DNA from 3 places in the Xenorhabdus sp. XBWT genome. Region 2 is predicted to be linked to each of the others. Evidence: predicted binding sites of a transcription regulator. Region 2 holds the regulator's gene; each other region holds the start of a gene.
What was found. The regulator Fur, encoded in region 2, represses iron uptake genes when iron is present. The targets are predictions, from matches to a motif close to ATAATAATGAGAACNACTATCAA.

Region 1 (4,273 bases), 1.5 Mb from region 2:
GGGTGAGCATATTTTCGTAACGTGCAAGTGCTCTGTCTGCGATATCAAACCGCTCTTTTTCGCTGCGATTGGGGATTATTGATAATCGGACCAATTCTGCTGCGGCATCGGTCTCTAACCTGCGTAATTGTTCTTTTGTCAGCAGTAGGTTGTCGGTTAATTGTGCAGCGTATTGTTGCCCCAAGTTCCATGCCGGCTCACTGACCCGATTACTTTTCAGGCTGAACAGATAAGCTTGAATTACTTCTGTATTGTTGGGAAACCGTTCATAGGCAGCAGAAAGTATTTGCATGGCATCCCATGTGCGCCCGGCAGCTTGATCAACATAAGCCATCAAACGGTAATTGGTGGCGTTGGGATGATGTGTCAGTAAATTTTTTGCCAGGCAGCGGGCTTCTTTGTCTTGTTTGGCATCAGCCAGCGTCATGATAAGGCCGGCTTTTATGTCGCTGTTTTGTTTTTCGAAAGATAGGGCTGTCCGCCACAGTTGAATTGCTTGTGGCCATTGGCGCTTATTGCGATAAGCTCGTGCAACCGCAGTGATCCCTCTGGCTGGGATAGCCATTGTACGATAACGTTGCCAAAGGGAAATGATTTCATCGTTATGTCCAGCCCAGCCCGCCACTTGCAACCAATCGGCAATTTGTGAAGAAGAAAGATAGTACTGTTTTTCTTCCTGACGAATATATTCAAGCATGGGATCAGTATTACCACTTCTGGCTTGTTGAATTAATGCATCATAATCTGCTTGTGCGACTTCTGTTGTTATTAAACAACCTAGTGATATAAATAACGATAACAGTTTATACCGATATCTATGATAGTCTATCGGCCTGAAATAAAGATATGGCACGGTACCCCCTTTTTTATACTGCTTATTGGTTTTAAAAGCAGTAAAGCCAGACGGAGCGATATTTAATTTAGATTAAGAAAAATTTTAATTTATTAATTTTAGAAGAGGCAGAATAATACGTACTGTGTGAATTTATATCAATGGGGAATTTTCGGAAAATAACGAGACATATTTGGTTAATGTATATCACTATATTTATTAGTGATAATTACAATGAATTACATTGATATAATTAACTGAAAATAATTGATTTAAATCATGCTGTTATATTCTATTAATTGTAAATTATGAAATATCGAAAAAATAAATAACAACAATTTACCTGATTTCAATAAAAACACCCAGGCTAAGTGTGAATGTTTTTTATTGCCATTATATAGCAATCTTAATTAAGCGTTTTTATTAATCTGTTTATCCATGCCCTTATCTGGTTTTTATTATCTCCCAGTGAATATTACTTTTTGATGAAGTTTCCATTTAAAACAAATAAATAATATTAAATTTATTTGTTTTGCTTTGATTTTTAAATCTGGTTCATTCGTCATGTGATTACTGCATTATGAAATTACATTCTGTATTTATAGACGCTGTTTAATGAGTGATCCCGCCGTCTTTCAAGTTGCAGCTTTGTTGGTTGTACTTACTCGCCCCAGATTGTCGGTATTCGTTTTTTTGCTGTCGCAGTGCAACTTGGAACTGATTAGGTCTATAGTTTTTATTTGCGGCTTGCGGGAGTATTGAGGGCTAACAAAAACCTTATAAATGATAAGTACTTTCATAATTTTTTGGCATTCGTATAATTCAGTTTTTTATCACATTGTTAATGGGGAAAGATGTGAATCAAATTGCCAATATCATCGCTGATGTATGCGAATTTCTTAGTACCGAAAATGTTAGCGAACTTGGCATCCAATCGTTCTCTTTCCTATTGCCAACTGGCAATGGTATCCATTGGCTGGAATGGTTATCTGTCCAGCCTCATTACCCACAATTTTACTGGCTGCATAGAGATGGTCATGAAGAGGTTGTCGCTTGTGGGCAAATCCGTCAATTTAGCAATATTGCCGAAGCTGAGACGTTTCTACAGAGGCATAGTCAATTTCCACAAATACGCCTGTGGGGGTTGAATGCGTGGGATAAAGTAGATTTTCACTATTTTTATGATAAAAACTCAGGGCAGGATAAGCAGGAAGACACCGCTGACAAAGAAAGTTATCTATTTCTGCCGAGATTAGAATTGCGCCATCATCAGAGTGAAAATCGTTTATATATCAATATCGACGGAAAATCGGATATTGAAAATGCCTGTCAGTTTCTTCGTCAGCTTCTCCCTCATCAGCCTTTTTATCCGTTACAGACAGCCGTGTTAGAGGCAAAGCATATGCCTGAATATGGGCAATGGAATATTTTGCTTAGACAGGCGTTGGATGCGATTACTCAAAATAAAATGGAAAAGGTTGTCATCGCGCGAAAAACGGAACTAACGCTCAACTCTCCTTTGCGGGCAGCGCAGTTCATGGCAGTCAGCCGTGGAGTAAACCACCGCTGTTATCACTTCATGCTTGTGTTTAATCCCAACCATGCGTTTCTTGCTTCGACACCAGAGCGGCTTTATTACCGAAATCAATTGCAATTTTATACTGAAGCATTGGCTGGCACAGTTGCAAATTCTGAAGATGATCAGAAAGCGACTGAATTGGCGCAATGGCTGTTGGGAGATAAAAAAAATCAGCATGAAAACCTGATTGTTGTCGATGATATTTGTCAGCGTTTGCAAGGTGGGGTGACTTCGGTGGATATTGCTTTACCTGATGTGATTCGTTTGAGAAAAGTTCAGCATTTGCGCAGGCATATTAGCGGGGTATTGAATCAGGTATGTGATAGTGATTGTTTGCGTCGTTTACAACCAACGGCTGCGGTTGCGGGTTTGCCTCGTGAGGCGGCACGACAATTTTTGGCAGAAAATGAACCTTTCAATCGTGATTGGTATGCTGGATCCGCGGGTTACTTATGTTTGGAGCAAAGTGAGTTTGCAGTTTCGTTGCGTTGCGCACATATTCATGACAATTTGCTGTCGTTGTATGCAGGAGCAGGAATTGTTGCGGGTTCAGATCCAGAACAAGAATGGATTGAAATAGAAAATAAGGCTGCGGGATTGCGTACATTACTGGTTAGTAGAGTTGGTGAGTGAATCATCTCTCTTCGTTTTAAAGTTGCTGCTTTGTTGGCTACGCTCACTTACCCCAGTCACATAGTTTGCTATGTTTCCGGGGATTAGCTCCTTTGTCGCTGTACTGCATCTTGAAATTCATCAGGTATAAAATCAGGATAAATTATTTATCTATGGTTATTATCACTATAAGTTTAATTTATAATGGATAATATAAACTTGTATATTTTATTCTCATCAAAAAACTAATTGATAGATTTTTAATCTAGGGAGCCGTTAAATTATTCTTACAGAATTACTTCATTTAACTCTATCTAATTGAATTAAAATGACAAATGAATATAAAATAGATTTGCATCACATTGATAATATACAAATAATAAATTATCACTCATGTTAAAGAAAATCATAGTCAATATTTATGGAATGATAATAATCATTAGTTTGCTAATTATATATTATTTTTATAATTTCTTAATTTTTAGCACGATATCTATTGATTTCACCTATACATAATGTCATTTAGTAAACATACAGGAAGATTGAAGAATAAAATTCTAAATATGACAATTAATTGGATCATTATATTGATCTATGTGAGTTATTCGCTATTATTATTTTGCCTTATCTGAAATTTGCGACCGACCCCACTATAGGCCACATAGCGGGGACGTAAGCTTGCTTTATTTAGATGAAAAGACAACCACTGTAGATGCGCGAGGTGTAGTGCTGAAACGGTCTATCAAACAAGTGAACTTATTTCCTTATCGTCTGTAATTCAGCCGAAGGAATGTTTTTGTATATTGACTAATGGGGTTTAATTTAATGAAATCTAAGCTGTTTATTCCTTCTTTATTTATATCTTCTTTATTTGCTGCAACAGCAAATGCTGGGGATGGGGTAGTTAAATTTACGGGAGAAGTAATACAGAATGCTTGTAAGGTTCATAGCGACTCTGTTGATCAAATTGTTAATATGGGAGTTGTTAGTGCAGATGCATTTAAGCATGTAAATGATACGGCTGCACCAACAAAATTTCATATCAAATTGATTGATTGTCCGACAGAGATGAAAGAAAAAAGTATTTCTATCAAATTTGACGGACCTGGTGATAGCTATAATAGAGATCTCTTGTCGCTGTCTAAAGATAATAATTCCGCTGCTGGCGTTGCTATTGGTATTTATGAAGCAGATACTAATACCCGTATTCCGGTAGCAGGGGATTCTGAATATAGCTCATTTAATGGAAG
Region 2 (4,273 bases):
AACACCACATCCGTACAGTTTTACGATCGCCGGAGTTACCTTAATCCGTGCATGGATTCCTCCAAGAAATTTATCGATAAGGTAATAAGCGAAATTGTTGCCATGCATAAAGAAGCCGGATTGCCGTTAACTACATGGCACTTTGGTGGGGATGAAGCAAAAAATATTCGTTTGGGCGCAGGGTATCAGGATAAAGACGGTCCAATTGTGCCGGGAAAAGGGATTATTAACAAAAAAATCGAAGACAAACCGTGGGCTAAATCCAAGGCTTGCCAGAAGATGATAGCGAAGGGTGTGATTAAAGATGTTGATGAACTCGCCAGCTACTTTGCCATTGAAGTCAGTAAGATCGTCAATACTCACGGTATTGACACAATGCAGGCATGGCAGGACGGCTTGAAGCACGCCAAATCAGCCAAAGACTTCGCCACTAAACATATTGCGGTAAACTTCTGGGATACCCTCTACTGGGGGGGCTATGATTCGGTGAATGACTGGGCAAATAAAGGTTATCGGGTCGTTGTTTCCAATCCTGATTATGTCTATGTCGATATGCCGTATGAAGTTAATCCGAAAGAGCGTGGTTATTATTGGGCAACTCGGTTTAATGATGAGGAGAAAATTTTCAGCTTTGCTCCGAATAACCTGCCACAAAATGCAGAAACATCGGTAGATCGCGACGGCAATAACTTCAATGCCCACAGCAATAAACGCTGGCAGGGTGCTTATGGAATGTCAGGGCAATTGTGGAGTGAAACAGTACGAACGGATGAACAGATGGAATATATGATTTATCCGCGTTTACTGCCGTTGGCGGAACGGGCATGGCATCGAGCGGGTTGGGAGTTGGATTATCAGCAGGGAAGAGAATTTAAAGGCGGAATAACGCGTTATGTCGATATGGCTGAGTTTCATCATGACTGGGTACGTTTTGCCAATCTGATAGGGCAGAATGAACTGGCTAAATTGGATAAGGCCAATGTTTCGTACCGTTTGCCTGTGCCGGGTGGCAGAATTGTTGGGGGAGTCTTTGAAGCCAATATTGCATTTCCGGGTGTTGTTATCCAGTATTCATTGGATGATGGCAAAACATGGCAGGTTTACGATGACAGGCAGCGCCCCTATGTCACTGATAATGTGAAAATTCGCTCAGTCAGTACCGATGGGAAACGTTTTAGCCGGATAGAAGAAGTAAAATTTTAACGCATAAAGCGAACTGCCGATTAGCTTAGCTAATCGGCAATTGCTATTCAAACTAAATGAAATACCAAAAGCAAATTACATCATTACTTCTCTATTACATTTACTTTTTATGAATTTTCATCATGCAGAGCGCTATCTTTGCGACAATCACCAACAGCACAGTGACCGTATAAATAAAGGCTATGGTTTGAAAGCTTAATTTTATAACGGTCAGCAATGATTTTCTGACGTTCTTCGATAAACTCGTCATTAAATTCAATGACTTTACCGCAATCAAGGCAAATCAGATGGTCATGGTGATGTTGCTGAGTGAGTTCAAAAACCGATTTACCACCTTCAAAATTGTGGCGAGTGACAATGCCGGCATCATCGAACTGGTTCAACACGCGATAGACAGTGGCGAGGCCAATCTCTTCACCGATATCAATCAGTTTTTTGTAGAGATCCTCCGCACTGACATGATGGCATTCTGGGTCCTGTAGCACTTCCAGAATTTTTAGTCGTGGAAGTGTTACTTTAAGTCCAGCATTTTTCAATGCTTTATTGTTGTCGGTCATGCGGATTCAGTCCTGTAACTTGAGTTAAGTGAAATTATGATACTTAGGTGTATCGTGAGGGAATCATAATTCTGTTTCACGTTGCTGATTATAGGCATGGATATTCAAAATGAAAACCATGCCAGACCTGATATCATGACACATTATGCAAGAATAATCCTGCGGGAAAGGGAAACTTATGCCCCCAAAATCTCTGATAGACTCATTTCGGTCTTGATTTTCTGCACCCAAGCTTCAACTCGTTCATCAGTCAATTCTGGCTGACGATCTTCATCAATGGCCAGACCGATAAAGTGATTGTCATCGGCCATGCCTTTAGAGGCTTCAAAGTGATATCCTTCGGTCGGCCAGTGGCCTACGATAATGGCGCCATTAGGCTCAATAATATCGCGAATGGTGCCCATAGCATCACAGAAATACTCTGCATAATCTTCCTGATCACCACAGCCGAACAGAGCAACAAGTTTTCCTTCAAAGTTGATCTCTTCCAATGTCGGGAAAAAATCATCCCAATCACATTGAGCTTCACCATAATACCAAGTTGGGATGCCAAGCAGCAGAATATCAAAGGATTCAATGTCTTCTTTGCTGCTTTTGGCAATATCGCGGACTTCAGCAACATCAGCACCGCCCAATTTTTCTTGGATCATCTTGGCGATGTTCTCTGTGTTGCCTGTATCGCTGCCGAAGAATATACCTATTATTGCCATAAAATGGGTTAACCTCTTGTTTTATATGTGCATTAAGCCTATGCACATTGCGCTGAAATCAGCAGGAAAAATGTTAGTTTTAATAAAATGAAAAGCGTTATTTTGACCAAACATCCATGACAAATCTGTCAGATTTGTGTGGTGATAGCGTTTCATTGCTGTTGAGTAAAATCAGTTAATCGGCAAGGTGATTTTTTTCTGCCAGTTGAGCTAACAGCATCTGTTCAATCAGCTCACTGCGACTAATATTGCGCTGTTTTGCCAGATGATTCAGTGCATAGACAGCATCTTCGTTGAGCTTGAGTTCTACTCGACGCAGTCCTTTGACTTTATCCCGTCGCAACTGATTACGTTTATTGATCCTAAGCTGCTCATCTCTGGACAGCGGATTTGTTTTAGGTCGCCCTGGCCTGCGTTCATCTGCGAACAAATCCAGTGTGGTGCGATCAGTTTGTTCTTTTGCCATAAATTCAATTGATAAAGGGCGTGTACCAATAATATAGCGGGCAATAATACCTTAGCTGGACGCGTGTCGCTACTGGTTGATGGGGGAGATTGTTAGAATCAACATTTATGATGTAAGCATTTTTCGTATCATGCGGGTAAGAAAATCAAATCATTTATTAGTGTTGCTAATTATTTGCAAAGTGCAAAATTAGTTGGCAGAAAAAAACTTAATGGTGATATTTCTGGCGATACTCTTTTGGTGTCAGCCCATTGTAACGTTTAAATAATTCCCTGAAATAACGGGTATCTTCATAACCCACTTCATGGCTGATCTCTTCAATGGTTTTTTGGGATTTTTCCAGCCAGAGTTTTGCCTGTGACAAACGGATCTGCTGGATATACTGGATTGGTGTTTTTCCTGTGGCGATTTTGAAGCGGCGTTTCATTTGCCGCTCACAAAGATGGATCTTATTGGCTAAATCAGTGACGGATAAAATTTCAGAAGGAAAAGCATGCATCCAGTCTTGCAGTTTGTGGATCAATACATCGTCATGTTGGCGATATGGCGTAAAATTGACGGAATCTGACGATAATTCGCTGTCATTTTCACCTAACAGAAATTTTGCACATTGATCTCTGGCATATTGTCCATAAATTAACTCCACAATATTTAACATACAACTACCACCGCCGTAAGCGTTCGAGATACAAAAACGGTGATTGTCACGAATGACCTTTTTATCACTATAAAGCGGAATATGAGGAAACAACGTTTTGAATTCAGAGGCAAAATGAGGGTGAATGGTTGCACTTGCCTGCAATAATCCTGCTTTTGCCAGCATGAAAGTGCCTGAACATATTGAAACGATGGGAATGTGTTTTTTATCCATAGTCCTGAGCCATTCCATGATTTCCTGTGAACAATGCCGTGGTTCCCATTCAGGAAAACCCAATGAACCGATCAGAATGATATCGGGTTTCAGATCCTTTAAGTGGAGAGAATTGGGAAGAGGGGGGTAAAGAATACGGTGGGGAGAACTGTCGGTATCATTACGGAAGGAAGTATAATCAGCCACCATAAATAGACTATTGGTGTCATTTATTTGTGGGTTTGCAGGGGAAATAATGTTGACATGGGGAATAGCGCCGCCAATGGTGTTGGCGGCAATGGTCAGTATTTCAATCGGCATGGCAACCGATGTAACAGATGTGTGAGAAAAAACCAATGCAGTGATAGCGACTTGTTTCATATTTATATTCTCTTCCTTAAGAACATTCTGTTATATTAATTTCAGAATGAAATTAATTCTAAGGGGAAATAAGCCTTATGTCTCCAATGAATTTTCCGTCTTGATA
Region 3 (4,273 bases), 1.2 Mb from region 2:
ATTGTCAAAAAGAAACTATTAGTTATAGTGAAATAAAGTAAATAGCTTGTCATATTATCTTTAAATATGTACGGGATACTAGGAAGTATCCCGTTTTGTTTAAACTGTGAGAGGGCCTTATGACGGAACAATGGAAACTTTATCCTGCTTATGATGCGTATCAAACAGGGTATTTAGATACAGAGGATGGGCACCAGATTTATTGGGAATTATGTGGTAATCCAAAAGGTAAGCCTGCGATATTCATTCATGGTGGCCCCGGCGGTGGTATTTCAAGTTATCATCGGCAATTATTCGATCCTGAACGTTATCATATTATGTTGTTCGATCAGCGTGGCTGTGGACAATCTAAACCTCATGCTAGTCTGGAGAATAATACGACTTGGCATCTGGTAGATGATATTGAGCGGTTGCGTAATCTAATGGGTGTTGAAAAGTGGTTGGTTTTTGGTGGCTCCTGGGGTTCGACACTTTCTTTGGTTTATGCTGAAAAACATCCTGAGCGTGTATCTGAATTAGTGTTAAGGGGGATCTTCCTGCTTCGGCCACAAGAGTTACATTGGTATTATCAGGAAGGGGCTTCTCATTTTTTTCCAGAGAAATGGGAACGTACACTATCTATCCTCTCTGAAGAAGAACGCAAAGATGTGATCTCGGCTTATAACAAACGGCTGACAAGTGATGACCTACAAGTACAGCTGGAAGCTGCACGTTTATGGAGTCTTTGGGAAGGTGAAACGGTAACGTTACTACCTTCTGATAATGCGGATTCATTTGTAGAAGATAAATTTGCTTTAGCATTTGCCCGCATAGAAAATCATTACTTTATCAATAACGGTTTTATGGATGAAACTCAGCAATTATTGGATCATATTGACGTTATCAGACATATCCCTGCCGTTATTATACATGGTCGCTATGATATGGCATGTCTGGTACAGAATGCGTGGGATCTGGCAAAGGCGTGGCCAGAGGCTGAATTGCATGTTGTGGAAGGTGCAGGCCATTCTTTCGATGAAGCGGGTATTTTACATCAGTTAATTAAGGCAACGGACAAATTTGTTGGAAAATAGCTGAGATAACCACCATTGGGTGGTGGTTATCTTTTCCATATTCCCTCAGCGGCTTCTGGGTTCATAAGGTAAGCGCGACATAAATCGTGATTGCTGGCGATAGTGTTGCAAGCGCTGCCGGAAATATTCTCGCAAATGTGGTGGTTGTGATTGCTCTACAGTATCAGGAATGACAGGCATGTTATAGCGTTCTTTAAAAGCAACACCGGATGCTGCTAAATCAACATTGACCTTATCCATCTCATTTTTAGGTAGCTCGGCTAAATTATGTCCCATTTATGGCCTCTCTGAAAACTTACTTCTCAAAGTAGAAAATTAATCAACTCTTTTTTGTTTAGCAAGTGATTTAAAAAAGTTTAAAAAAACATCTGGTAAATATAAATAATATCAATTCTCATTTTTATTAAAAGGATTTTTTAATGGGGAGTTAAATAAATAAAATTGATTCTTATTTTCTTATATTTAATGAGATTTATTCTTGTTAATTAATTTAATAAAAACCTTAATTATCAATTAATTAAATATTATTATTTTATTTTTGTCTTATATGTTTTTAATTGGCATAATAGCCTGAGTTTAATGAACTATTAGGAGGGTTGGCTGATGTTAAAACAAGAAATGATCAAAAAATTGAATGAGCAATTAAACTTGGAATTTTACTCTGCAAATTTATATCTGCAAATGAGTGCATGGTGCAGTGACAAAGGTTATGAAGGTGCAGCGGCATTTTTAAAAACTCATTCTCAGGAAGAAATGCAGCATATGCAGCGTTTGTTTGATTATTTGGGTGATACTGGTTCAATGCCTGTTCTGGGAGCTATTCAAGCTCCTCCTGTTGAGTTTAACTCTATTTCTGATGTGTTCAATCAAACTTATGAACATGAAAAATTGATCACAGAAGAGATTAATAAACTTGCTCATGTAGCGATGATGACTCAGGATTATTCTACGTTTAATTTCTTGCAATGGTATGTCGCTGAACAGCATGAAGAAGAAAAACTGTTCAAATCTATTCTGGATAAATTGGATATGGTGGGAGAAGGCGGCAAGGCGTTGTTCTTACTTGATAAAGATCTGAAAAGTTTATCTATGGCACCGGCACATGCCTGATGAATAGTCAATTAAGTTAATTAGCACTGTTTTTTAACCGTAATTCTTGTTTTACGTGTATCGTTGAAGCAAAAATTACGGTTCTTTTCATTTTTTGTCCCCATTTTTGCGTAGTGCTTCACAGGTCAAGACATTGTTCATCAATGATCGCAGATTAAAGCGATTTTTTGATATAGAATCCCTTCGTGTAACTATAAAAATTCATGTACATATTAAAGGGTTATCTATATGTCTATTCTTAACATCCGTTCATTCTGGGCCAAATTATCTACTCTTGTGGTTCTGTTTGTCGGTATGTCCTGTCAACAGGCTTTGGCTCATGCACATTTGAAAGATCAGATTCCTGCAGAAAACACAACTGTTGAAGCCGTTCCACAAGCTATAACCCTAAGTTTTTCAGAGCGTATTGAACTTGGATTCAGTAAGATAAAATTAATTGGTCCAGAAAAGGCAGAGGTTAAAACCGGTAAGCTGGAACTTGATCCTGAAACCAAAACTAAATTAATTCTGCCAGTTGAAGGTAAACTTACCTCCGGAGAATATAGAGTTGACTGGAGTGTACTTTCTGTCGATGGTCATAAAACTAAAGGTGTTTACAACTTTACTGTAAAATAATGATCTCTTTAGAAGCTCTGTACCTATTTTGCCGTTTCTCTCATTTTGTCGTTGTCATGCTGATGTTTGGCCTTAGCTTATTCACGGTGATGCTTGTTTCAGGCCATTTTTCAACGCTGATGAGGGAGTGGTTAAAAGTTGTTATTTTAATCAGCACTGTGTTGGTTTTAATAACTTCAATCGTCTGGTTTATCGTTCAAGCTGGGCTGATGGGAGATGGCTGGCAAGATGTTTATATGCCTGAAATTTGGTTGGCTGTATTGAATACCTCTTTTGGGCAGGTTTGGAAATGGCAGCTATTGGTTGCAATACTTGCTGCTGGGGCGTTGTTCTTCTCCGATGCCAGAATCAAAAATCTCTTGTTGCTGGGTTGTTCAGTCATTTTATTATCCAGCCATGCTTTTATCGGCCATGCAGCTATGCATGAAGGTCATTTAGGGTTACTACTGCAAGCTAATCAGATTGTTCATTTGCTGAGTGCGGGTTATTGGTTTGGTGGATTATGGCCGTTTTTACTGTGTCTACAGTTTTTTCGTATTAAAAAGGCATCAGAATCAAATCAATACCGCGATGGTGCATATGCAGACAAGACAAGCGCAGGAAATGCAGATAATAGTGAGAATATCGCTGCTGATCAATATTCGGAAATTAGCTTATATTCGGAAAGCATCGCGGCGATGAGGAAGTTTTCCTTTTATGGGCATTTCGCTGTTTTTCTGGTGATAATAACAGGAATTGTGAGTAGTGTTATCTTAATTCCCGGATGGCCGACTTTCAGTCGTGCCCTTTCTGAATATCAATCCATATTATGGCTGAAGATAGTACTGGTCGCTGGTATGGTACTTTTAGCACTGTTCAACCGCTACATGTTAGTTCCTAAATTGAGGCAGCAAAGGTGTTACCAGCTATTAATAATCAATAGTTGGCTGGAAATTATCTTAGGAACATCAGCACTATTATGTGTGGCTGTTTTTGCAACACAACCTCCTGCGTGATTCTTGGATGATTGATGTAAATCTGGATATATAAACAGATGAATTAGCGATAAAATTACAGCATGTGTTTATCAGGGGGAATGGTAATGAAACGAGTATTGTGGGCTCTGCCTTTTTTTCTTCTTTCTTTTCAGGGGATTGCTGCCCCGATACAAACTGTCAGTAAACTACAATTTGGTAAACAATGGGCATTCACCCGTGAAGAAGTTATGCTTGATTGTCGTTCGGGTGGGGCATTGTTTGTTATAAATCCTAGTACATTGATGCAATACCCATTGAATGATCGGGCAACGCAACTGATGAAATCTAATAAAGTTATTGCAACATCACTAGAAACGATCCTCTTAGACAATCCTGAACAACCAGCTGAAAAGATGAGTATTGAGCCATTTCAGAAAGCAGCATTAGCTTTATGTGATCAATCAAACGATAAAAAGTAAATGCTTAGTTGATTCCATTGTTGTAAAGGAGAGCAATCAT

Region 1: the regulator Fur is predicted to act here: its motif matches at 1,610-1,632, upstream of AC5JQI_RS12530 (isochorismate synthase).
Region 3: the regulator Fur is predicted to act here: its motif matches at 1,455-1,477, upstream of ftnA (non-heme ferritin).

The regions. Positions count from the first base shown of each region.
Region 1 is NZ_CM180990.1:2,883,529-2,887,801, forward strand. It holds gene pgaA (poly-beta-1,6 N-acetyl-D-glucosamine export porin PgaA) at 1-853, opposite strand, end outside; gene AC5JQI_RS12530 (isochorismate synthase) at 1,689-3,044, shown strand; gene AC5JQI_RS12535 (fimbrial protein) at 3,849-4,273, shown strand, end outside.
Region 2 is NZ_CM180990.1:1,346,136-1,350,408, forward strand. It holds gene AC5JQI_RS06110 (beta-N-acetylhexosaminidase) at 1-1,203, shown strand, start outside; gene fur (ferric iron uptake transcriptional regulator) at 1,311-1,760, opposite strand; gene fldA (flavodoxin FldA) at 1,937-2,470, opposite strand; gene ybfE (LexA regulated protein) at 2,646-2,936, opposite strand; gene AC5JQI_RS06130 (GlxA family transcriptional regulator) at 3,145-4,167, opposite strand.
Region 3 is NZ_CM180990.1:2,497,646-2,501,918, reverse strand. It holds gene yebF (protein YebF) at 1-41, shown strand, start outside; gene pip (prolyl aminopeptidase) at 120-1,073, shown strand; gene AC5JQI_RS11000 (DNA polymerase III subunit theta) at 1,119-1,349, opposite strand; gene ftnA (non-heme ferritin) at 1,677-2,183, shown strand; gene copC (copper homeostasis periplasmic binding protein CopC) at 2,412-2,798, shown strand; gene AC5JQI_RS10985 (CopD family protein) at 2,798-3,793, shown strand; gene AC5JQI_RS10980 (YebY family protein) at 3,880-4,233, shown strand.